4 regions of the Streptomyces sp. NPDC093598 genome follow, and region 4 is predicted to be linked to each of the others. Evidence: riboswitches for the same ligand, from Rfam matches in the RefSeq annotation. Region 4 holds a riboswitch; each other region holds the start of a gene.
What was found. A riboswitch is a leader RNA that binds a small molecule or an ion and turns the genes downstream of it on or off. The one in region 4 is predicted to bind cyclic di-AMP.
Positions count from the first base shown of each region.

Region 1 (5,908 bases), on a different contig from region 4:
ACCAGGCCCGAGCAGTCGAAGGCGTTCGGGCCGGTGGCGCCCCAGACGTACGGGCTGCCGAGCTTCTGGTAGGCGTAGGAGACGGCGGCGGCGGAGCGGGAGTTGGGCGCCTGGGGCGCGGCGGAGCCGGGGGCCGCCAGGGTGTCCCGCGCGCCCGTCGAGCGTGAGGCGCGGTCCTGCGATGCGCCCAGCCGGGAACGTTCCTGCGGGCCGAGCCGGGACAGCAGCTGCCGGGCGGAGCCCAGCTTGCCGGTGATCGTCTTCTTGTGCCGCTTCAGCTCCGTCTGCCGCGACTTCAGGGAGGTCAGCTCGACGTGAGCGGCCCCGCGCAGCTGCTCGATCTCCCGGAGCTGCCTGCGTACGCCCGCGACGGCGGCGTTCTGCCGGTTTCCGGCCCGCTCGACGAACTCGGCGTTCCTCAGGTACCGGTCGGGATCGTCGGACAGGGCGAGCTGCACCGCGGGGTCGAGGCCGCCGGCGCGGTACTGCGCGGCGGCGACCGACCCCAGGGCGTCCCGGGCCGAGTTGAGCCGCTCCTCCTTGCGCGCCGCCCGGTCCTGGAGGTCCTTCAGCCGCTGCCCGGCCGCGTCGGCCTTCTCCTTCGCGCCGTTGTACTTCTCGGTGGCGACCTCCGCCTCCTCGTACAGCTTGTCCACCTTGGCCTTGACCTGGCCGGGGGTGAGCTGTGGTTCGGCATGTCCGGTCCCGTCGAAGCCCGTCGCCGTCGCCGCGCCCGCGAGGGCGATCGTGGCGGCCTTACGGGCCTTGTTGCCACCCGTCGAGCGCTGTCGGGACTTGCGGTGCGCTGCCACCTGGAGGCCACGTCCTTTCCTCGACCGCCGGTGGGTGCGTGCGGCCGCCGGGGGAGCGGACGGGCGGCCTGCGCGTCCGGCGACGGCCCGCACAGGGGAAGCGGACCGCCGCCGGACTTCTCGGCGGTGGTGTCCGACTGCCGCCCCTGGCCCGGGCGGCGGTGGGGAGCCGGGCACCTGATGGAGGACGCTAAACGTCACCGTGGCGGGCCGGTGGCGGGTGTGCGGAAGTGACGTGAGAGGACCGTCGGTGACCATATGCGACCGTGACGCCGCCGCGGACCCGTCTACTTCACTCAGCGTGATGACCGATGCGTCGAATCATGGGCGAGTGACCCTGATCGGGTGCTAGAGGGCGGATATATGCATCACTGGGGCGGTGTCGGTGCCTCCACAGCCCCTGATTAGGCTCCGGCCTCATGGACGTACTCATCCACCTCTTCGTCGGCCTCCACATCATTGGCATCGCCTCGCTCCTGGGCGGCTTCCTCACCCAGATGAAGGCGATGGGCGAGGGCACCGCCCGCTTCACCCCGGCGATGCTGCACGGCGCGCTGACGATGCTGGTCACCGGTGTGATCCTGGTCGGCCTCAACCAGGCCGACGACCAGTCCGTGAACAACATCAAGATCGGCGTGAAGCTGGCCCTGCTGATCGTGATCCTCGGCCTGGTCTACGTGAAACGGGACGACGAGAAGGTGGACAAGGGCCTCTTCGGCCTGGTCGGACTGCTGACCACGGCGAACATCTTCATCGCCGTGCTCTGGACCTGACCCGGGAGCGCCGGGCGCCGGCCCGGGCCGAGGCGACCGCCCAGGCGGTGCACCCGAGCCAGGCGGCCACCGTCATCCACAGCAGGACCTCGCCGAGGGCGTCGAGCCAGGGGGCGTCGAAGGCGGCGGCGACGGCCAGGGCGGCCACCGCCGTCACGACCGCGGTGAACACGGTCGCCCATCGAGTCACGTCGTAGCCGTGCCGCGGCCAGGCGAGCTCGGCGGTGAGCAGGCCCACGCAGCAGACCAGGGTGAGCACGAGCAGCGCGACCGTCACCCTGCTGAGGACGGCGTGGTCGTCGTCGTTCCACAGGTACAGGCGGTCGCTGTCGGCGGTGATCAGCCGCGCCCCGGCCAGTGCCGAGAGGGCGAGCGCCCCGGCCGCGAGCCAGTGGTCCCCCCGCCCCTCGGTCACCTGCCGCGGCTGGAAGCGCAGCAGCGCGAAGCAGTACAGCACCAGGCCCGGCCAGAACAGCACCATGGCCGCGTGGGCGAGCCAGGCCGCCGACTCGGCCGCGGCGAGCGTGGCGCCGAGTACGGCGAGCCCCTGGGTGGCCGCACAGCGCAGGAACACGGTTCCGCGCCGCTCCGGGTTCGCCACGACGAGCAGCACCGCCCACAGCAGCGTCGCGAGCGCCAGCAGCGCCGCGGCCGACCGTTGCCATCCGGCCGCGGAGAAGCCGGTGCCGATGAGGGCGGTCGCCGCCGTGAAGGTGAGTGCGGCCGGCGTCTGCTCCCGCCACCGCGACCGCGGCAGTCGCAGCACGGCGTACGCGACCGACCCGGCCCAGGCTGCGCAGGCCGGGACGAGGACGATGCGGGAGAGGACCCCGTACCCCGCCGAGTCGAGACCGACCGACAGGGTGCCGGTCGTCAACGCGTACATCGCACCCAAGGTGACAAGCGGGGAGGGACCGGACATAGCGCCGATGCTAGAGAGCGCCGCGCGCGTTGCGAGAGGGGCACGCGCGCGTGCCCCTCAAAAACGTGACGGGACCTCTCAGGCCGGCCGCACCACGCTGTGGATCGCCGACTCGCCGTCGTAGTAGACCGACTCCTCGCGCACGTACGTGCCGGGCTTCGGGGCGTGGATCATCATGCCGTTGCCGATGTAGATCCCGACGTGCGTGACGTCGTCGTAGAAGAACACCAGGTCACCGGGTTGGGCCTGGGAGAGCGGGACCGTGGTGCCGGCGTTCACCTGGGCGTAGGTCGTGCGCGGCAGGGTGACGCCTGCGGCCTTCCAGGCGGCCTGGGTGAGGCCGGAGCAGTCGTAGGAGCCGGGTCCGACGGCGCCCCACACGTACGGCTTGCCGATCTGGGCGCGGGCGAAGGCGAGCGCCTTGTCGGCCTTGGTGGCGTACGAGGAGTCGGCCGGGGCCGTCGAGGAGGACGGGCCGGAACCCGACGACCCCGAGGACGAGCCGCTCTCCTGCCGCTGGGCGGCCTCGTCCTGCGCCTGCTGCCGCGCGGCCTGCTGCCGGGCCAGCTCGTCGGCCTTGCGGGCGGCCTCCTCCCGTTTCTCCTGCTCGATCGCCGCGAGCCGCGCCTTCTCCTCGGCGGTGAGCTTCGACATCAGTTCGCGCGCGTCGGCGAGCTTCCGCTGGACGGTGGCCTTGGCCGTCTTCAGGTCGCCCTGCGACTCGGTGAGCGTCTCGAGGCTCTCGGTGGCCTCCTGACGCTTCTTCATCGTCTCGGACTGCTGCGTGACGTAGTCGTCGACCGCGATCTTCTGACGGCCCGTCATCCGATCCATCAGCTGGGTCTGGTCGAAGTAGTCCTGCGGGGTGTCGGCGAGCAGGAACGTCGCCGTGTCCGGGGCGGCGGCACCGGTGCGGTACTGGGCGGAGGCGAAAGAACCCAGTTCCTCCCGCGCCTCGTTGAGCTTCTGGGTGCGCTGGGCCACGTCGTCGAGGAGGGTGTCGACGCGCTTGCGCTGCTTCGCGGTCTTCTCCTTGGCCGCGTTGTACTTGTCGGTGGCCGACTCGGCCCGGCGGTACAGGTCGTCGACCTTCTTCTCGACTTCCTCCAGGCTGGGCTTGCCGTCGGCCTCGGGGGCGGCGTTGGCCGACTGGGACAGCAGGGCCACGGACGTGAGGGCCGCCGTTGCGAGGGCGGGGGTCCGTATGCCTGCCACGCGCGTACCCGTAGGACGCGACTTGCGGTGCGACGCCAAGGGAGGCGACTCCTTCCACGTTCCGCCTACCGGGTTAGCTGTCGGGTTCGGGCGGGTGGTTCGGAAGGGTTGCCCTACGGCCGTCTCCGCACGGGGAGCCGGGCCGATTCACCCCAGGTTCACGGTTGGGTCCCCGGCTCCGGCTGCCGCTGCGGCATACCGGACTCGGCGGAGGCCGCGCGGCCCGGCGACGTTCGCCGGTGGGGGTCATGCGGCCTGGTCGCACCGTAGCCAACTCGTGTGGTCCCTGTGAAGGTTGATGGGTGATATGCCCGATACATTTTCGTGACCTTACTCATGAGCGTTGCGGAGGGTGAATGATCGAGGGGGCTTGGTCATGAGTCGTCCCCTTTTGATGGGGGCGTAGCACCCCGTGACTGTGCGGTCATGGAGGGCGACAATGCGCCGCCGGTCGGCCGACGGGGCCCGGTCGCGCGGCGATGTTCTCAGGGCGGCGGCGGGCTGTCAGTGGGGCGCCCTAGACTCGGAGAGCGATGAGCAGCCTCTTTGACGACAACTTCCTGGCGAACCTCCAGGCCCAGCGGGGCCCCGCGGACGAGCCCCCGCCGCCGCCCGAGGACGATCACGTACCGGAGCCGATTCCGGACGATCTGTTCGGCGGGAAGTTCGACGTGCCCCCGGACCGGGACGCCTACTACCGGGACGGCGCCCCGCGCCCGGTGGTGGACACCGCCACGCTCCTGAAAGGGCTGAACGACAACCAGCGCGCCGCCGTCGTCCACTCCGGCTCCCCGCTGCTCATCGTGGCCGGCGCCGGCTCCGGCAAGACGCGTGTGCTCACGCACCGCATCGCCCACCTGCTCGCCGAGCGGGACGTGCACCCGGGCCAGATCCTCGCGATCACCTTCACCAACAAGGCCGCCGGCGAGATGAAGGAGCGCGTCGAGCAGCTCGTCGGCCCGCGCGCGAACGCCATGTGGGTCATGACGTTCCACAGCGCGTGCGTGCGCATCCTGAGGCGGGAGAGCAAGAAGCTCGGCTTCACCTCCTCCTTCTCGATCTACGACGCCGCCGACTCCAAGCGCCTGATGGCCCTGGTCTGCCGCGACCTGGACCTCGACCCCAAGCGCTTCCCGCCGAAGTCCTTCAGCGCCAAGATCAGCAACCTGAAGAACGAGCTGATCGACGAGGAGGACTTCGCCGCCCAGGCCACCGACGGTTTCGAGAAGACCCTCGCCCAGGCCTACGCCATGTACCAGTCACGGCTGCGCGAGGCGAACGCCCTCGACTTCGACGACCTGATCATGACGACGGTCAATCTGCTGCGGGCCTTCCCGGACGTCGCCGAGCACTACCGCCGCCGCTTCCGGCACGTTCTGGTCGACGAGTACCAGGACACCAACCACGCCCAGTACGCCCTCGTCCGGGAACTCGTCGGCACCTCCGAGCACCCCGTCGACGTACCACCCGGCCCGGACGACATCCCGCCCGCCGAACTGTGCGTGGTGGGTGACGCCGACCAGTCGATCTACGCCTTCCGCGGCGCGACGATCCGCAACATCCTCCAGTTCGAGGAGGACTACCCGGACGCGACGACGATCCTGCTCGAGCAGAACTACCGCTCCACTCAGACCATCCTCAGCGCGGCCAACGCCGTCATCGAGCGCAACGAGTCCCGCCGCCCCAAGAACCTGTGGACCAACGCGGGCACCGGTGCCCGGATCACCGGGTACGTCGCCGACACCGAGCACGACGAGGCGCAGTTCGTCGCCGACGAGATAGACCGCCTCACGGACGCGGGCGAGGCCAAGGCCGGCGACGTCGCCGTCTTCTACCGCACCAACGCCCAGTCCCGTGTCTTCGAAGAGGTCTTCATCCGCGTCGGCCTGCCCTACAAGGTCGTCGGCGGCGTCCGCTTCTACGAGCGCAAGGAGGTCCGGGACGTCCTGGCCTACCTGCGCGTGCTGGCCAACCCCGAGGACTCGGTGCCGCTGCGCCGGATCCTCAACGTCCCCAAGCGGGGCATCGGCGACCGCGCCGAGGCGATGATCGACGCCCTGTCCCAGCGGGAGAAGATCAGCTTCCCGCAGGCGCTCAAGCGCGTCGACGAGGCGTACGGCATGGCCGCGCGTTCCACCAACGCCGTCAAGCGGTTCAACACGCTGATGGAGGACCTCCGCACCATC
Region 1 covers NZ_JBIWIV010000004.1:348,662-354,569, reverse strand. Annotated here, with positions in the region: gene ACIRDU_RS16840 (NlpC/P60 family protein) at 1-812, opposite strand, end outside; gene ACIRDU_RS16835 (hypothetical protein) at 1,232-1,585, shown strand; gene ACIRDU_RS16830 (hypothetical protein) at 1,563-2,507, opposite strand; gene ACIRDU_RS16825 (NlpC/P60 family protein) at 2,586-3,761, opposite strand; cyclic di-AMP (ydaO/yuaA leader) riboswitch at 3,769-3,942, opposite strand; gene pcrA (DNA helicase PcrA) at 4,256-5,908, shown strand, end outside.
Region 1: linked by a shared signal. The riboswitch ahead of ACIRDU_RS16825 (NlpC/P60 family protein) and the one ahead of ACIRDU_RS09380 (peptidoglycan DD-metalloendopeptidase family protein) in region 4 are both predicted to bind cyclic di-AMP.

Region 2 (5,908 bases), on a different contig from region 4:
AGGAAGGCGACCTCGGCCTCGTCGGCGGGTGCGGACGCGGGCGTTCCGTCCGCGCCGATCCGGTCGTAGCGTACGGTGGCGATGAACTCGCCGCCGACGGTGGCCGCGAGTCCCACCCGGTCCACAAAGTCGTGGTGCGTGAAGCGGTGGACGTCCTTGGCGGACAGGCGAGGGTACGGCGCGAAGAAGCGGTAGTACTTCGACTCGTCGGAGACCTGCTCGTAGAAGCTGACCAGGCGATCGGCGTCATCAACGGTGATGGGCCGGATGCGCGCGGTACCCCCGTCGCGCAGCACCACGTCGGCTTCCCAGTGGGCGGGATACTCGTGCCGGTCCGGCGAGGTCTGCATGGGCCCCAGAGTACGGCTAGCGTCCGACAGTGGCGCGAGGCAGTCTGTGGTGGGCGTCAGTCGGGTCGAGGCCGCGATCCGACGGCACCCCGGGGCGGTCTTCGAGACCGCTCCCGGCGCAGCTTCACGATATGGGAAACTGGTCTAGACAACCCTGAACACCGAAGGGCAGCAACACATGGCTGAGCGCCGCGTCAACGTCGGCTGGGCCGAGGGTCTCCACGCCCGCCCCGCCTCCATCTTCGTCCGAGCCGCCACGGCCGCAGGCGTCCCGGTGACGATCGCCAAGGCAGACGGCAACCCCGTCAACGCGGCCTCGATGCTGGCCGTCCTGGGCCTCGGCGCCCAGGGCGGCGAGGAGATCGTCCTCGCCTCCGACGCCGAGGGCGCGGACGCCGCCCTGGACCGGCTGGCCAAGCTGGTCTCCGAGGGTCTCGAGGAACTGCCCGAGACCGTCTGATTTCCCGAGCGCCTGATCCGGCGCACAACGAAGGGCTCGTCCGAATTCATTGGGCGGGCCCTTCGCCATTCCCGGACGGTAGAGGCTGGGAATTCCTCGATTTCGGGCAGCGGAAATAGGCCCCCGGGAATTTACTGCTCTCTTTGTATACGGCTGCCGTGTTAATGCCGCAGGCTCGCCGTGTTTACGGGATGTTGCGAGTTCCTCACACGGTCGGCGCGCTCCCCGGCGGAGCCGAGGCGCAGGCGGTGCGCGCCCGTCGCGCGCTCGGTGTGCAGCGCCGTGACCGCCCGCGCGCGCTCGGCGTCCCCGCGCGCCACCGCGTCCACGATCGCGCCGTGCTCGGTCCAGGACTCCACCGGACTGAGCGGCGCCTCCACGGCGTACATCCAGGCGATCTTGTGGCGGAGCTGGGTGAGCATCGAGGTCAGCGCGGGACTGCCGGAGGCCTGGGCGAGCGTCTCGTGGAACCAGCCGCCCAGGGAGCGCAGATCGTCGCTGTTGCCCCGGCGGGCCCGGTCCTGGCCCAGCCGGACCAGGCCGCGCAGGACCTTCAGATGCGCTTCGGTGCGGCGCTGGGCGGCGCGGGCGGCGCCCAGCGGCTCCAGCAGCATGCGCATCTCCAGCAGGTCGGCGGCCTCCTGCTCGGTGGGTTCGGCCACGCACGCGCCCGCGTGCCGCCGGGTCACCACGAAGCCCTCGGCCTCCAGGGTGCGCAGCGCCTCCCGGACGGGGACCCGCGAGACGCCGTAGCGGCGCGCGAGGAGTTCCTCGGTGAGCCGGCTGCCGCGCGCGTGGACACCGGCGACGATGTCGTCCCGGATGGCCGTGCACACCGAGTGCGCGGGAATACGCATGACCGACCTCCGCTTAATCCCCGTGAAACGCCGGCGAGCGGCGCGTGTTCCGTGACTCTATTGCAATGAGCCGGAATTTCCGACGGCAGGCGGGAATCCATGGATATTTTTTGGACAGCGCGCCGCCGTAAACGCGAAAGCCCCGGCTCGGTGAGCCGGGGCTTCGGAGACGCCGAGAGGTGTCGGTCAGACGTTCACGCCGTGCGAGCGGAGGTAGGCGACCGGGTCGATGTCCGAGCCGTACTCGGGGCTCGTGCGGGCCTCGAAGTGCAGGTGCGGCCCCGTGACGTTGCCGGTCGCGCCGGACAGGCCGATCTGCTGGCCGGGGGTGACCTGCTGGCCCACCGAGACGCCGACGGAGGACAGGTGGCCGTACTGGGTGTACGTCCCGTCGTTCATCTTGATCACGATCTGGTTGCCGTACGAGCCGCCCCAGCCGGCCTCGACGACGGTGCCCGCGCCGACCGCGTGGACGGAGGTGCCGGTGGCCGCGTGGAAGTCGACACCGGTGTGGCTGCCGGAGGACCACAGGCCGCTGCTGGCCTTGTAGCCGGTGGAGACGTACGAGCCGGAGATCGGGGCCACGTAGGCGTTGAGGCGCTTGCGCTCGGCCTCGCGGGCGGCGCGCTCCTTGGCCTCGCGGGCCTTCTCGGCCGCTTCCTTGGCCCTCTCGGCCAACTCGGCGGCCCGCTTGCGCGCGGCCTCCTCGGCCTTCCGCTTGGCGGCGGCCTCGTCGGCGGCCTGCTGCTGCGCGATGGCCTGGGCGTCGATCTGCTGGGCCACGGTGTCGCCCATGGTGACGACCGGGGTGAGGCCGGTCTGCTCGGGGCTGGGCTCGGCGGCGAAGGCCGCGGGGGCCGCCACGGTGCCGATCACGCCGGTGGTGGCGAGGGCCGCGACGCCCGCCGCGCGGGCGGTGCCGCGCTGGATCCTGCTGGGACGACGGTGCTTCCCGGTGGCGCGAGTGAACGCCATGTAGTGGCTGGTCCTTTCCTTCCCTCTCGCCTACCGGGTTAGCTGACGGGTTCGGAGCAGGAAGGTCTCCTACGGACTCCCTCGCGGCTCGCGCGGGCGTCCGATTCACCCCAGGGACTGCGGTGGGTCCCCGGCTCCCCTGGCTCGCGCCGTACGGGGACTCGGCGATGACTGTCCGGTGCCGCGGGTGCGGCGCACTGCCTGACGAACAGCCCGGATGACGCTAAGCGGCACCACTTTCAATTCCCAAACGGATCCCGGCTTTTGTAGCGCATCCCACAGGGCAGACAGGCAACCTCCGTACCAATTCGGGCATAAAGGGGCCCTGGTGCCTTGGAAGACAACCAGGGCCCCTACGCGCGTGCCGCTACTCGGCGGCGACGACGGTGACTTCGCCGATGCCGAGGGCCTCCACCGGCGCCTTGATCTGCGCCGCGTCACCGACGAGGACGGTCACCAGACGGTCGACCGGGAAGGCGCTCACGGCCGCCGCGGTGGCCTCCACGGTGCCGGTGGCGGCGAGCTGCCGGTACAGGGCGGCCTGGTAGTCGTCGGGCAGGTGCTGCTCGACCTGGTCGGCCAGCGTGCTCGCGACGGCCGCCGCCGTCTCGTACTTGAGCGGCGCCACGCCGACCAGGTTCTGCACGGCGACGTCCCGCTCGGCGTCGGTCAGGCCTTCGGCGGCGAGGGTGCGCAGCACCGTCCAGAGGTCCTCCAGCGCGGGGCCGGTGTTGGGCGTGTCGACGGAACCGCTGATGGCGAGCATCGCGGCACCCGTGCCGTCCGGGGCGGACCTGAGGACCTGGCCGAAAGCCCGCACGCCGTAGGTGTAGCCCTTCTCCTCGCGCAGGACGCGGTCCAGGCGGGAGGTGAGGGTGCCGCCGAGGCAGTACGTGCCGAGCACCTGCGCGGGCCACACACGGTCGTGCCGGTCCGGGCCGATCCGGCCGATCAGCAGCTGCGTCTGGACCGCGCCCGGGCGGTCCACGATAACGACCCGGCCGGTGTCGTCGGCGGTCACCGGCGGCACCGGGCGCGGCTCGGCCGAGGAGCCCGTCCAGGCGCCCAGCGTGTCCCCGAGCAGGGCGTCGAGGTCGATGCCGGTGAGGTCACCGACGACCACGGCGGTGGCCGTGGCGGGGCGGACGTGCTTCTCGTAGAAGCCGCGTACGGCCGCGGAGTCGATCGCGGCGACCGTCTCCTCGGTGCCCTGCCGGGGCCGCGACATGCGCGAGCTTGCCGGGAACAGCTCCTTGGAGAGCTCCTTGGCGGCGCGACGGGAGGGGTTGGCCAGCTCGTGCGGGATCTCGTCGAGGCGGTTGCGGACCAGCCGCTCGACCTCGCTGTCGGCGAACGCGGGCGCCCTCAGGGCGTCGGCGATCAGGCCCAGTCCCTTGGCGAGCCGGGAGGCCGGCACCTCCAGGCTGAGCCGGACGCCGGGGTGGTCGGCATGCGCGTCGAGGGTGGCGCCGGCGCGCTCCAGCTCGGCGGCGAACTCCTCGGCGGAGTGCTTGTCGGTGCCCTCGGAGAAGGCCCGGGCCATGATCGTGGCCACGCCGTCGAGGCCGGCCGGCTCGGCGTCCAGGGGGGCGTCCAGCAGCACCTCCACGGCGACGACCTGCTGGCCGGGGCGGTGGCAGCGCAGCACCGTCAGGCCGTTGTCGAGCGTGCCGCGGTCGGGGGCCGGGAAGGCCCAGGGCCGGGCGTCACCCGCCTGCGGCCGGGGGTGGAAGTCCATCGTGGCGAGCTCGGTCACTTGGCCGCCTCCTCGTTCTCGTCGGTGGCCGCGGCTGCGATGTCCTCGGCGTCGTCGGTCTCGTCGGCGACGGGCTCGTAGACGAGCACCGCGCGGTTGTCGGGCCGCAGGCGGGCCTTGGCGACCTCCTGGACCTCCTCCGCCGTGATCTCCAGCACACGGTGGACGGCGGTCAGGGCGAGCTGCGGGTCGCCGAACAGCACGGCGTACCGGCACAGTTCGTCGGCGCGGCCCGCGACCGTGCCGAGCCGGTCCAGCCACTCGCGCTCCAGCTGTGCCTGGGCGCGCTCCATCTCCTCGGCCGTGGGGCCCTCCTCGGCGAACCGGGCGAGCTCCTCGTCGATGGCGGTCTCGATGACCGGGACCTCCACGTCACCGGACGTCTTCACGTCCAGCCACCCCAGGGAGGGCGCACCGGCGAGCCGCAGCAGGCCGAAGCCGGCCGCCACGGCCGTACGGTCGCGCCGCACGAGCCGGTTGTAGAGGCGGGAGGACTCGCCGCCGCCGAGGACGGTGAGGGCCAGGTCGGCCGCGTCGCACGCGCGCGTGCCGTCGTGCGGCAGCCGGTAGGCGGCCATCAGGGCGCGCGCCGGGACCTCCTCCTCGACGACCTCGCGCAGCTGCTCGCCGATGGTCTCCGGCAGCGAGCCGTCGCGCGGGGCGGGCTTGCCGTCGTGACCGGGGATGGAACCGAAGTACTTCTCCACCCAGGCGAGGGTCTGCTCCGGGTCGATGTCGCCGACCACGGAGAGCACGGCGTTGTTCGGCGCGTAGTAGGTGCGGAAGAACGCGCGCGCGTCCTCCAGGGTCGCCGCGTCCAGGTCGGCCATGGAGCCGATCGGGGTGTGGTGGTAGGGGTGGCCCTCCGGGTAGGCGAGGGCCGTCAGCTTCTCGAAGGCGGTGCCGTACGGCACGTTGTCGTAGCGCTGGCGGCGCTCGTTCTTGACGACGTCGCGCTGGTTCTCCATCGACTCGTCGTCGAGCGCGGCCAGCAGGGAGCCCATGCGGTCGGCCTCCAGCCAGAGGGCGAGCTCCAGCTGGTGGGCGGGCATGGTCTCGAAGTAGTTGGTCCGCTCGAAGCTGGTCGTGCCGTTCAGCGAGCCGCCCGCACCCTGGACGAACTCGAAGTGGCCGTTGCCCTTGACCTGGGCGGAACCCTGGAACATCAAGTGCTCGAAAAGGTGAGCCAGGCCGGTACGCCCCTTGACTTCGTGGCGTGAGCCGACGTCGTACCAGAGGCACACCGCCGCGACCGGGGTCAGGTGGTCCTCGGAGAGCACCACGCGCAGGCCGTTGGCCAGGCGGTGCTCGGTCGCTGTCAGGCCCCCGGAGCCTGCCTGGGCTGTGGCCGTGTGACCCATGGGCATGTACGTCCCTTCGATCGCTGAGCGGTTGTTCAGACCGCGGATTCCTGCCGGTCCTGCCACTGTATGCAAGCGTGCGAGGCCCTGGTGAAGTTCCCGGCGGCGACCTGGGCCCGACAGCGCGAGAGGCGTCCTGAACCGGGCCC
Region 2 covers NZ_JBIWIV010000011.1:126,547-132,454, forward strand. Annotated here, with positions in the region: gene ACIRDU_RS27675 (GNAT family N-acetyltransferase) at 1-350, opposite strand, end outside; gene ACIRDU_RS27680 (HPr family phosphocarrier protein) at 529-810, shown strand; gene ACIRDU_RS27685 (GntR family transcriptional regulator) at 972-1,667, opposite strand; gene ACIRDU_RS27690 (M23 family metallopeptidase) at 1,854-2,642, opposite strand; cyclic di-AMP (ydaO/yuaA leader) riboswitch at 2,655-2,819, opposite strand; gene ACIRDU_RS27695 (M16 family metallopeptidase) at 3,010-4,398, opposite strand; gene ACIRDU_RS27700 (M16 family metallopeptidase) at 4,395-5,765, opposite strand.
Region 2: linked by a shared signal. The riboswitch ahead of ACIRDU_RS27690 (M23 family metallopeptidase) and the one ahead of ACIRDU_RS09380 (peptidoglycan DD-metalloendopeptidase family protein) in region 4 are both predicted to bind cyclic di-AMP.

Region 3 (5,908 bases), on a different contig from region 4:
ACCCCCCTTGTGTCAGGTACGCCTTGCCTCAGGTACGGCGCAGCCGTGCCGCGCCCTTCAGCGTCCGCGCGGCCAGCGACGCGAGCCGCGGCCGGCCGCGGACGAAGCGGTGCGCGCGGCGGGCCGGCTCGCGGCTCAGCCAGTGCAGTGCCGCGCCCGCCCCCGGGCGGGTCACCGCCCCCTCGTACACGGGCAGTTCGCCCGTCTTCAGCGCGTCCTTGTACTCGGCCGCGCCCCGCCCCAGGTCCAGCATGCCGATGCCGTCCCCGGCCGCCGCCTCGGCCATGCGCAGGTGCAGCACCAGACCGGGCGAGAACTTCGCGAACTCCGGGTCGTAGGCCGGGAACCAGCAGGCCAGAACGGAGGCCGAGCGCAGCCCGAAGTGCGCGGCGACGGGCCGCTCACCGGCGTACAGCACGGACAGGGTGCCGCTGCACTCCGGCGCCCGGGTCCTGGCCAGCTGCCCGACGAGGCGGGTGATCCACTCCTGGGCGAACCGGTCCCGGCGGCCGGTCCTGCGGTACTGCGCCGACTTCCAGTCCATGAGCGTGCGCAGCGCCGCCGGATCGCGTTCGTCGAACACGAACCGCAGCTCGCCGGCCTGCCGGCCCAGCCTGCGCTCCTTGGCCAGCGTGGTCTTCAGAAACTTCGGCGACTGCGCCCGCAGCACCGACTCGTACGTCTCGTAGCCCTTCTCCACGTCGATGACGTAGGTGGCGTGCTCCTCGGCCGCGTACCGGACGAACAGCCGCTGCTCGGCCTCCAGATTGTCGAAGGCGAAGCTCGACACCGAGCAGGCCTTCAGCAGTTCGCCCGTCTCCAGGTCCAGGCCCGGCCGCAGGATCGCGCCCTGGGCGTCCGAGACGCCGAGCCCGATCGCCCGGCCCTGCCCCAACGGGCCCCGCTCGTAGGGCAGGAAGCCGGCCGGCTCCGGCCCCTCGTACACCACGGCGACCCGGGCCCCCGGCCTGACCCGGCCGACGGCTTCGGTGAACTCCGGTTCCATGAAGGGGTTGCGCGGTGTTTCGGAAGCCGCGCGCAGCGCACGCCAGTGCTCCCTTTCCCCTTCACCGAGCTCCCCGGGCCCAGCCACGCGAACGCGCCCACTGCTCAACCTGACCCCCCGATCAAGTCCCCCCTGGACACATGGAAGGTACCGCTCTATGCGGCCCCTCGGGTAGGTAGCGGAGCATGTTGTTGCCAACTGGTGCAGAGGCCTTCAACCGGGCAATCGGCGTGCGCCGTGCGATGAAACGAAGGGGCGCGTTGTCCGTATTCTCTGATCATGGCCGCACCCCTCGCATATTCACTCATCGCCACCGATCTGGACGGGACGCTGCTGCGCGGCGACGACACCCTCTCCGACCGGTCTCTCGCCGTGCTCGCGCGGGTGGCGGACGCCGGTGCCCAGCACCTCGTGGTGACGGGCCGGCCGGCGCCGAGAGTGCGGCCGCTCCTGGACGACCTCGCATGCACGGGGCTCGCGGTGTGCGGGCAGGGCGCGCAGGTGTACGACGCCGGCGCGGACCGGCTGCTGTGGTCCATCACCCTGGACCGGGAACTGGCCGAGACCGCCCTCGGCAAGATCGAGGCCGAGGTGGGGCAGGTGTACGCGGCGGTCGACCAGGACGGGGTCGACGGGCTCACGCTGATCGAGCCCGGCTATCTCATGCCGCACCCGACCCTGCCCGCGGTACGGGTCGACCGGCGCGACGAACTGTGGGACGAGCCCATCAGCAAGGTGCTGCTGCGCCATCCCCACCTGTCGGACGACGAGTTGGCGGCGACGGCCCGCTCGGTGGTCGGCTCACTGGCGACGGTGACGATGTCGGGGCCCGGCACGGTCGAGCTCCAGCCGTGCGGGATCACCAAGGCGACGGGCCTGGCGCTGGCGGCCGAGCATCTGGGGCTGCGGTCGGCGGACACCATCGCCTTCGGCGACATGCCCAACGACATCCCGATGTTCGACTGGGCCGGCCACGGCGTCGCGATGGCCAACGCCCATCCCGAACTCAAGGCCGTGGCCGACGAGGTGACCCTGTCGAACGAGGACGACGGCATCGCCGTCGTCCTCGAGCGACTGCTGGGCGGGTCGGCTCAGTACGGGCCGTTGACGTTGTCGATCGAGCCGTAGCGGTCGGCCGCGTAGTTGCAGGCCGCTGTGATGTTGGCGACCGGGTCGTACGGGTCCCACGACGTGCCGTCCACGTGGTAGGCCTGGAAGGTCGGGTCGATGGTCTGGAGCAGGCCCTTGGACGGGGTGCCCTTGGCGGCGTTGGAGTCCCAGTTGTTGATCGCCAGCGGGTTGCCGGACGACTCGCGCATGATGTTGCGGTAGATGCCGTCGTAGGACCCGGGGATCCCCTTCTGCGCCATGATGTCCAGCGCCTCGCGGATCCACCCGTCGAGGTTGTTCGCGTAGGTCTTCGCGGACGCCTGGGTGGCCTGGGCGACACCGCCGGCGGGCTTGGCGGCCGGCTTGGCGGGGGCGGACGACTTGGTCGCCGTCTTCTTCGCGGCGTCCGTCTTGGTGGTCTTCACCGTCAGCTTCAGACCCGGGTGGATCAGCTTCGGGTCGTCGCCGACGGCGGCGCGGTTGTCCTTGTAGAGCTGCTTCCAGCCGCCCGAGACGTCGTACTTGTCCGCGATGCGGGCGAGCGAGTCGCCCTTGATCACGGTGTACATGAGGGACTTGGCGGGCTGGGCCGCCTGCGGCACGGACTGTGCGGCGGCGGGTGCGCTCTGGGGCTCGGCGGCGCTCGCGTGCGTGGCGCCGAGGAGCGGCAGGGTGAGTGCTGCTCCGCCGGTACCGGCGGCGATGATGCCTCGGGTCAGCGGGTTGGTTCTGGGGCGACGGTGCTTGCCTCGTCCGGCCATGGCGATATTCCTCTCCGGCGCCTGCGAGGTGAGCTGTCGGGTTCGGGCCGGGAGGTGCCCGGCCGCGTACGGCACTGTGTGCCGTACGCGGCTTCACCCCGAGCCGTGCCGCTGTGCGGACCGGCGACTTACCTGGGTCCCCCGCTCCTGCCACGCGTGAGTGAGTCGGTTCCTGTGGGGAGTCCGGGCGGCGGCAGGATTAGGCGTCCGCCGGACAGGCCGGGAACGTATGCGAGAGCACATGTCGGGAACAAGCAGCTCAGTCACATATCGCGCGGTTGACCTTGGTCGGGGGTGTTTGAGCCGCTTGATCCTTTGCGGGAGCCAAGGCTCAACTGGCTTTGTGGGGAAGGGGGTACGGGCCGGTGCCGTGGTGGGACGGAAAAGGGGAGGAAGTGATTCAACTCACTGATCACGAGTCCCTAGGGCAATTTCCACCAAAAGGGATTCGCTTAATCAACGCGGCAAATCGTGCATAGTTCGCTACCCTTGGGTAAGTCGATAAATATCTGTTCTTATGGGTTGATCGAAAACATAGCGGTCGTGATCGCATACCGCCCGGCCTGTAACCGTGGGCGCTGGCAGTGATCGAAACGTGACCGGATACGCTGACTCGAGTGAGGGCAGCGACCTATCGACAATCCGCGTAATCACCGGCAGACACAGCAGACAGGAGACCCCTCGTGACCGACGTCGGGCCGTTCGGGCTGAGCGTGCGGGACCAGGCTCTGGAAGCCGATGTCCATGCCGGACTGGCGGCTGTCGAGGAAGGCTTGCTCGAGGCCACCAAGAGTGAGGTGCCCTTCATCACGGAGGCCGCCCAGCATCTGGTGCGGGCCGGCGGCAAGCGGTTCCGGCCGCTGCTCGTGATGCTCTCCGCCCAGTTCGGTGACCGGCACGCACCCGGGATCGTGCCGTCGGCCGTCGTCGTGGAGCTGACCCACCTCGCCACGCTGTACCACGACGACGTCATGGACGAGGCCGCCGTGCGCCGCGGGGTCGCGAGCGCGAACACCCGCTGGGGCAACTCCGTCGCGGTCCTCACCGGCGACTTCCTCTTCGCCCGTGCCTCCCACATCCTGGCCGACCTCGGTCCGGAGGCCGTGCGGGTACAGGCCGAGGCGTTCGAGCGCCTGGTGACCGGCCAGATCCTGGAGACGGCCGGACCGCAGGACGGCCGGGACCCCGTCGAGCACTACCTGGACGTGCTGGGCGGCAAGACCGGCTCGCTGGTCGCGGTGTCGTGCCGGTTCGGCGCGATGATGTCCGGCGCCGACGAGACGGTGGTGGACGTCCTCACCCAGTACGGCGAGCGGCTCGGCGTCGCCTTCCAGCTCGCGGACGACGTCCTGGACATCGCCTCCGACTCCCACGAGTCCGGCAAGACCCCCGGCACCGACCTGCGCGAGGGCATCCCCACGCTGCCGGTGCTGCGGCTGCGCGAGCGGGCGGCCCGGCTCGGGCTCGCCGAGGACATCGCCCTGTGCGAGCTGCTGGACTCCGACCTCACCGACGACGAACGGCACGCCGAGGCCCTGCGCCTGCTGCGGGCCCACCCGGCGCTGGAGCAGGCCAGGCGGGACACCGTCCGCTACGCGCAGGACGCCCGCTCGGCGCTGGCACCCCTGCGGGAGTGCACCGCGAAGACGGCGCTCCTGGAGCTGTGCGACGCGGTCGTGCACCGGGCCGGTTAGCACGTCTTTCCCGTACGACCCCTACGGGTCGGGGGAGAAGCCGCCCTTCCGTGTCATACCCCAGCAGTACACGGAGTTGAGTCCGGGGTCTGACGTATCTCCCTGGCCGATTTGGTCAGATGGAAACCACGGAAAACACCACTCCTCACCTGTTCGGGTGAGAATGGCGGCTCAGGGACGAGTGCGTGCACGACACGGACAGCCGCCGCCGACCACGGAGGTAGGGCACACATGGCACCGTACGCATCCGACGACAGCACGACCGCCGGGGAGGTCGACGAGCAGCGCTCCGGGCGGCGCAAAGCCGCGCGGTACATCGTTCCGGTCACGGTGGTGGGGGTGGCGGCCGCGACCATCGGGCTGGTCCCCGCACTCGCCGACTCCGGTGACCCCGACCTCCCGAAGATCACCGCCCAGCAGCTCATCGAGAAGATCGCCAAGTCCGACGTCGAGCAGCTGTCCGGCACGGTGAAGATCAGCACCGACCTCGGTCTGCCGAACCTCGGCGGCCTGGAGTCCGGCCTGCTGTCCGGCGCCGCGGGCAAGGGTGACGGCGGCTCCTCCGCCGACCCGACGGCCAAGCTCACCGAACTGGCCTCCGGCACGCACACCCTGCGGGTCGCCGCCGACGGCCCGGACAGGCAGAAGCTGTCGCTGCTGGAGAACGCCGCCGAGTACAGCGTCATCCACAACGGCAAGGACGTCTGGGGCTACGACAGCAAGTCCAACGAGGTCTACCACGGCACCTCCTCCGAGAGCCCGGAGCGCGGGAAGGACCAGCAGCCGCCGGCCATGCCGAAGGACTTCGCCGAGGAGGCCCTGAAGGCGGTCGACGGCACGACGTCCGTGACCGTGGACGGCACCGCCCAGGTCGCCGGCCGGGACGCCTACAAGCTGGTCGTCAAGCCCAAGCAGTCCGGCTCGACGGTCGGCGCGATCACCGTGGCCGTGGACGCGAAGACCGGCATGCCTCTGAAGTTCACCCTCACCCCGGCGAGCGGCGGCGCCGCCGTCGTCGACGTGGGCTTCACGAAGGTCAGCTTCGCCAAGCCGGCCGCCTCGACCTTCGACTTCACCCCGCCCAAGGGGGCGAAGGTCACCGAGGAGAAGGACTCCAGGGCCTCGGACGAGGCTCCGCGCAAGGCTCCCGGCAAGCCCTTCGACCTCGGTGAGGCACCGGGGCACGGTCCCAAGGCCGGGGAGGACTTCGGCAAGGGCCTCGACGGCATGAAGACCATCGGCGAGGGCTGGACCTCCATAGCCACCTTCGACACGGGCGGCGAGGGCGTGCCCTCGGGCAAGGCCGGCGGCGAACTCGGCGGCTTCATGGACTCGCT
Region 3 covers NZ_JBIWIV010000004.1:531,352-537,259, reverse strand. Annotated here, with positions in the region: gene ACIRDU_RS17790 (GNAT family N-acetyltransferase) at 29-1,114, opposite strand; gene ACIRDU_RS17785 (HAD family hydrolase) at 1,286-2,134, shown strand; gene ACIRDU_RS17780 (transglycosylase SLT domain-containing protein) at 2,098-2,877, opposite strand; cyclic di-AMP (ydaO/yuaA leader) riboswitch at 2,883-3,058, opposite strand; gene ACIRDU_RS17775 (polyprenyl synthetase family protein) at 3,561-4,571, shown strand; gene ACIRDU_RS17770 (outer membrane lipoprotein carrier protein LolA) at 4,803-5,908, shown strand, end outside.
Region 3: linked by a shared signal. The riboswitch ahead of ACIRDU_RS17780 (transglycosylase SLT domain-containing protein) and the one ahead of ACIRDU_RS09380 (peptidoglycan DD-metalloendopeptidase family protein) in region 4 are both predicted to bind cyclic di-AMP.

Region 4 (5,908 bases):
ACGCGACCGTAGGAGCGGGTTGACGGGCGGTGAGATAAGCCACTCCTCAAGTGTTCGCCAACTGTGGAATACACCGCTCGTCAGGGATGTTTCGGGATGAGCCGCCAGACCCGGAACTCACGGATCCGGAAATGGCTCCAGACGGTCCGGAAGGCGAAGTGCCCGCTCGTGTAGGGCTGCGGGTCGGTGTGGTCGAAGACGAGCCGCCCGTTGTTCCACCACTGCACCGTGGAGCCGTCGGAGACGATCCGGACCCGGTTCGGCTGGTTCGCGACCAGCAGCGGCTCGGTGTAGTCGAGGACCAGGGGCCGGACGCCGGGCTCGCCGACGTAACGGCGCAGCCGGGTCGTGGTGTTGTAGTTGGCGCCGTAGCCCGCGTAGTACGTCGTGAGGTGGTCGTACTCGTCGAGGGCGCCGCCGCGCGGGGTCGCGAAGAGGTCGTCCGGGGAGCGGACGTCGGTCGCGTTCCAGAAGTTGTTGAGGTCGGAGACCCGGTCGTTGACCCCGCCCTCGGAGACCGGGGTCGCGGTGTATTCGAGCACATAAGGCCCTTCGAGCCGCTGCCTGAACCACACGGTCGCGCCGCTCGGCACATCGATCTCCAGGGTGCCGCGGGAGGCGGTGACGGTGCCGCCGTCCTGGAGCTCGGTCGCCCACTGCCCGAGGCCGTGGCAGAAGTCGTCGCGGGCGACGAGGCGGCGGTGGCGGGGCACGGCGTGCGCGATGGCCGTCGGGGCGAGGGCCGCCAGGGCGGCTCCTGCGGTCAGGGCTCCGAACGCTCTGCGGGTGGTCGGCACGGGACACAGCTCCTCGGGATCCGCCGGGAAGGCTCTGGAAAGCGCTTGCACTCCGGACGGGATCACTGTGTCCCAACTGCCGTCGGCTGTCGATCCCTTGACGCCCCCTCGGGGTGATCAGCAGCGCACACACCGAAGGCCGGACCCGGGGATCGGGGTCCGGCCTTCGGTCGCGTGTCAGGCAGGTGGTCGTGCGGTCGGTCAGCCGACGGAGACGCCGTGCGAGCGCAGGAAGGCGACCGGGTCCACGTCCGAGCCGTAGTCCGGCGTGGTGCGGATCTCGAAGTGCAGGTGCGGTCCGGTCACGTTGCCGGTCGCGCCCGACAAGCCGACCTGCTGCCCGGCGGTCACGGTCTGGCCGGCCGAGACGGAGAGCTGGGACAGGTGGGCGTACTGGGCGTAGTAGCCGTCGGCGAGCTTGATGACGACCTGGTTGCCGTAGGCGCCGCCCCAGCCGGCGGAGACGACCGTGCCCGCGCCGACGGCCTTGAGGGAGGTGCCGGTCGGGACGACGAAGTCGACACCGGTGTGGTAGCCGCTGGACCACATGCTGCCGGACATGTGGTACGGGGTGCCGACGGTGGCACCGGCCACCGGGAGGGTGTAGCCACTGGAGTTGCTCTCGGCGGCGGGCTCGGCGGCGGCCGGCTTCGCGGCGGTCTCCGCCTTCGGGGCCGACTCGGCGGCGGACGGCTTCGAGGCCGAGGACTTCGGGGCGGAGGACTTCGGCGCCGACGGGGCCGAGGACTTCGGAGCGCTCGCCGCCTTCTTGCCGATCGACAGCTTCAGGCCCGGGTGGATCAACGACGGGTCGGAGCCGACGGCGTCGCGGTTGTCCGCGTAGAGCTTCTTCCAGCCGCCGCTGACATTCTGGTCGTCGGCTATCTTCGCGAGGTAGTCGCCGGCCTTCACGGTGTACGTGCGGGCGCCGGTGGCGTTTTCCGGAGCCTTCTTCTCGGCGGCCGGAGCGGACTGGACGGCCTTTTCCGGAGCCGACTGCGGGGTGGCGGCGTGGGCGCCGGCCGCACCCATGAGCGGCAGGGCGAGGGCGGCCCCGCCGGTTCCGGCGACGGCGATGGAGCGGGTGAAACGCTGGGTCTTGGGGCGGCGGTGCTTACCCTTCGCGGGCATGGCGAATTCCTCTCCGTCGCCTGCGAGGTGAGCTGTCGGGTGCGGGCTGGAGATGCCCGGTCGCGCCGAGGCGCGGCTTAACCCCAAGCCGTTCCGGGAACCGGAACAGGCGTCTTACCTGTGGGTCCCCCGCTCCTGCCGTACGTCGGGTCAGTGTGTGCGGACTCCGGGCGGCGGCAGGATTAGGCGTCCGTCCGGATTGGTGTGGAACGTAAGCGACCAAGACGCAACGGGACAAGCTTGCGGTTGCCCGTGACGGTGTTTTTCTTGACGCGTCGGCACATTCGCCGTCACCGAGCGTGGATTACCGATCTCTCTCATTCCTCAATGGCCCTGAATTACGCCCGAATTACGTGAACATGGCGACAACACATCGTCACGAATATGACGATGGTCACGCACCCCGACCTCATTTCCTTTACGATCGGGGCACGTTACCTCTTACCGACCGAAGCGCCTTATTCGGACAGAAAGGACTACTTCCGCTTAAGGCGGACGACGACGGCGTCCAGATCCCCGCGCAGACCGACCCGCAGTCCGTGATGGAGCAGTACGGCACCTCGGTGCACTTCGCCCGTTTCGAGGCATTCGTACGCCGCTGTCGGATCGAGGCCGCGCAGTCGGAGCGCCGGCACGGGCTCGCCGTAGCGCTGCGCCTGGAGCCAGGCGAGGACGACGGTCTCGTCGCCGAGGACGTACTGCACGGCGCTCAGTCCACCCTCCGGGGGCCGTAGCCGGTACAGGTCGCCCCGCTGCACCACGGGCCGGATCTCCTTGTAGAGCCCGACCCACTCCGCCGCCTCGGCGAGCTCCTCCGCCGTCCACCGTGTGAGGTCACCGCCGACTCCGAGCACCCCGGCCATGGCGCTGAGGAACCGGAACCGCAGCGAACTGGCCCGGTGGTTGAGCATGGCGTTCGGGCTGTCGGTGACCCAGGCGGCCATGACCCGGGCCGGATGGATCTGGCTGAAGCCGTGCTGGATGGCGAGCCGGTCGAGGGGGTCGGTGTTGTCGGAGGTCCACACCTGGTCCGTGCGGCTCAGCACGCCGAGGTCGATCCGGCCGCCGCCACCCGAGCAGGACTCGAAGGCCACGCCCGGATGGGCGGCCCGCAGCCGGTCCAGCAGGGCGTACAGGCCGCGCACGTGGTCGACCCACAGCCGCTGCGGATAGGGGTCGTCCGGCCAGCCGGCGTCGGTGAAGCAGCGGTTGAAGTCCCACTTGACGTAGTCGATCGGCGCACTGGAGAGGAGCCCGTCGAGCTGCTCCCACAGGTACTCCCGGACGTCCGCGCGGGCCAGGTTGAGTACGAGCTGATTGCGGAACTCCGTTCGCTTTCGTCCCGTTTGGTACTGCACCCAGTCCGGGTGCGCGCGGTACAGATCGCTGTCCGGGTTGACCATCTCCGGCTCGACCCAGATCCCGAACCGCATGCCGAGGCCGTGCACGTGGTCGGCGAGCGGCTTCAGCCCGCCCGGGAAGCGGTCGGGGTTGGGGGTCCAGTCGCCGAGCCCGGCCCGGTCGCTGGTGCGCGCCCCGAACCAGCCGTCGTCGACCACGAACAGCTCGACGCCCATGGCCGCGGCCCGTTCGGCGAGCGCCCGCTGCTGCTCCTCGGAGATGTCGAACTCGGTGGCCTCCCAGGAGTTGAACAGCACCGGCCGGTCCTGGCCGGCGTCCGGGATCACGTACGTCCGCTGGTAGGCGTGCCAGGCGCGGCTCGCCCCGCCGAAGCCGCCGTCGCTCCAGAGTCCGGCGAAGACGGGGGTCGTGTACGACTCCCCCGTGCCCAGCGTCAGCAGGCCCGAGTCGTCGTAGCCGGCGCCGCCGGTGATCTGCACGCGTGCGTCCGGGAGCTGGGCCACGGCGATGCGCCAGGACCCGGACCAGCCGAGGGCGCAGCCGTAGACCTCGCCGCGCTCCTCGGTGGCGTCGGTGTCGAGGGCGACCCACGGCAGGTGCTGGTGGGAGGTGTGGCCGCGGCGGCTGCCGATCACCTTCTCGCCGTGAGTGAGATCGGAGCGCGTCAGCCGGGACTCGGCGCCCCAGCGGCCGTGCAGCTGGGACAGCCGCCAGGCGTCGCGGTCGGGCAGGGTCCAGGTCGCGGAGTCGGCGCGCAGCAGCTCGACGGCCGGCCCTCGGTTGTGCAAGGTCACCCAGCGCTCGACGACGTCCGTCGAGGAGAGCATCCGGTAGTGCAGCGTGACGGCCAGGTCGCCGTCACGGAACCGCAGCCGCAGCTCGTCGCCGTCGGTGTCGTGCCCCTCGTGGACCCACTCGGTGCCGCGCCGCTCGGCCGTGCGCACGGACAGGGCGGGACGGACGAAACGGGGGCCGCCCTCGACCGGGTACTCCTCGCGTCCGTCGAGCGGGGACTCGAAGGGCCAGTAGTCCGGCAGCGGCCGGACCGCCAGGGCCTCCGCGTCGGCGAGGGCGATCCTGGGGCCCCAGTGCAGATGCAGCAGCTCGTCCCGGTCGGTGACATGGACGGCGTAACTGCTGGCCGGCCCGGAGAGCACCCACGTACGACCGTCTTCGGAGATGTCCAGCATCATGCCCTCACAGATTCGAACAAGCCCGACCAGGTGCGACCAGGCGGCAACATCATCAGGTGCCGTGGGGGCTCCGGGCAACGCCTGTGGACAACTCATTGCCCCAGGCAGGCATGTCGTATCGTCGAGTGACGCCCGCCGACGAGCCGCGCCGGCGGCGCCGAAGGGGAGGAGCCCTCGTGACACAGCAGGTCCCGTCGACCGAGCCCGAGCTGGCCGGAGTGCGCAACTTCCGTGATGTGGGCGGACTTCCGACCGTGGACGGCCGGCGGGTGCGGCAGGGCGTGCTGTTCCGCAGCGGCCACCTCGCCCATGCGACCGCGGAGGACGCCGCCTTCCTGACCACGCTCGGCCTGCACACGATCTTCGACTTCCGCAACGCTGCCGACCAGAAGCTCGAGGGGCCGGACGTCGAGCTGCCCGGCGTGCGCAATGTGAACCTGCCGCTGAGCGACCCCGCCGACGGCGCCGAGTTCTGGAAGATGGTCCGCGACGGCGACCTGGACCAGCTGCGCGAGATCCTCTCGGACGGCAAGGGCGCGGGCCGCATGATCGCCTCCTACCGCACGATCATCAAGCACCGCACCGACGAGCACTCCCGGGTGCTGCACGCGCTCGCGCAGGACAGCGTCCCCGCGCTGATGCATTGCGCGGCGGGCAAGGACCGCGCGGGTCTGTCCGTCGCGGTGACGCTGCTCGCGGTGGGCGTGGAGCGCGAGGCGATCGTCGACGACTATCTGAAGTCGAACGCCAAGCACCGCCGTTACAAGGTGCACCGCAGCAGCTCCGCCGCCTCGGCCTACTCGCCCGAGGTCATGGAGCTGCTCAGCCCCCTCTTCGACGCCCGCGCCGAGTATCTGACCGCGGCCTTCGACACCATCGAGGAGACCTGGGGCGGCGTCGACGCCTACCTGGAGAAGGGGCTGAGGCTCACTCCGGAGACCCGGGAGCGGCTGCGCGAGCGGCTGCTCGACTGAGGCACCGCCCCGGCGGGGGCTACTACGCCCCGACCTCGAACAGCAGGTACACGAACGCGGCGAAGACGTGGCCGGCGATGAGGTAGACGAACAGCCTCACCCACAGGGCGCGGGGGAACTTCTCCTCCATGTTGCTCATGACACGTCTCCAGGGGTGGGGCCCAGGCACAGGGCGGCCGTGGGGCTCTGCAGCAGGGTGTGGACGAAGAGCAGCTCGACGCCGTCGTGGTCCTCGGCGGCGATCCGGTGCGGGGTGAGCGAGTCGAAGTGGGCGCTGTCGCCGGCCGCCAGCCGGTGCGTGGTGTCCCCGAGGCGCAGCCGCAGCCGGCCGCGCAGCACGTGCAGCCACTCCTCGCCGGGGTGGACGCGCACGATGTCGCCCTGGGAGCCGTAGGGGACGTGGACACGCAGGGCCTGCATCCCGCGGCCGGGGGCACCGGCCTGCCAGTAC
Region 4 covers NZ_JBIWIV010000002.1:745,975-751,882, reverse strand. Annotated here, with positions in the region: gene ACIRDU_RS09385 (DUF6250 domain-containing protein) at 81-797, opposite strand; gene ACIRDU_RS09380 (peptidoglycan DD-metalloendopeptidase family protein) at 999-1,928, opposite strand; cyclic di-AMP (ydaO/yuaA leader) riboswitch at 1,933-2,094, opposite strand; gene ACIRDU_RS09375 (alpha-galactosidase) at 2,405-4,480, opposite strand; gene ACIRDU_RS09370 (tyrosine-protein phosphatase) at 4,660-5,457, shown strand; gene ACIRDU_RS09365 (DUF6126 family protein) at 5,480-5,596, opposite strand; gene ACIRDU_RS09360 (helix-turn-helix domain-containing protein) at 5,593-5,908, opposite strand, start outside.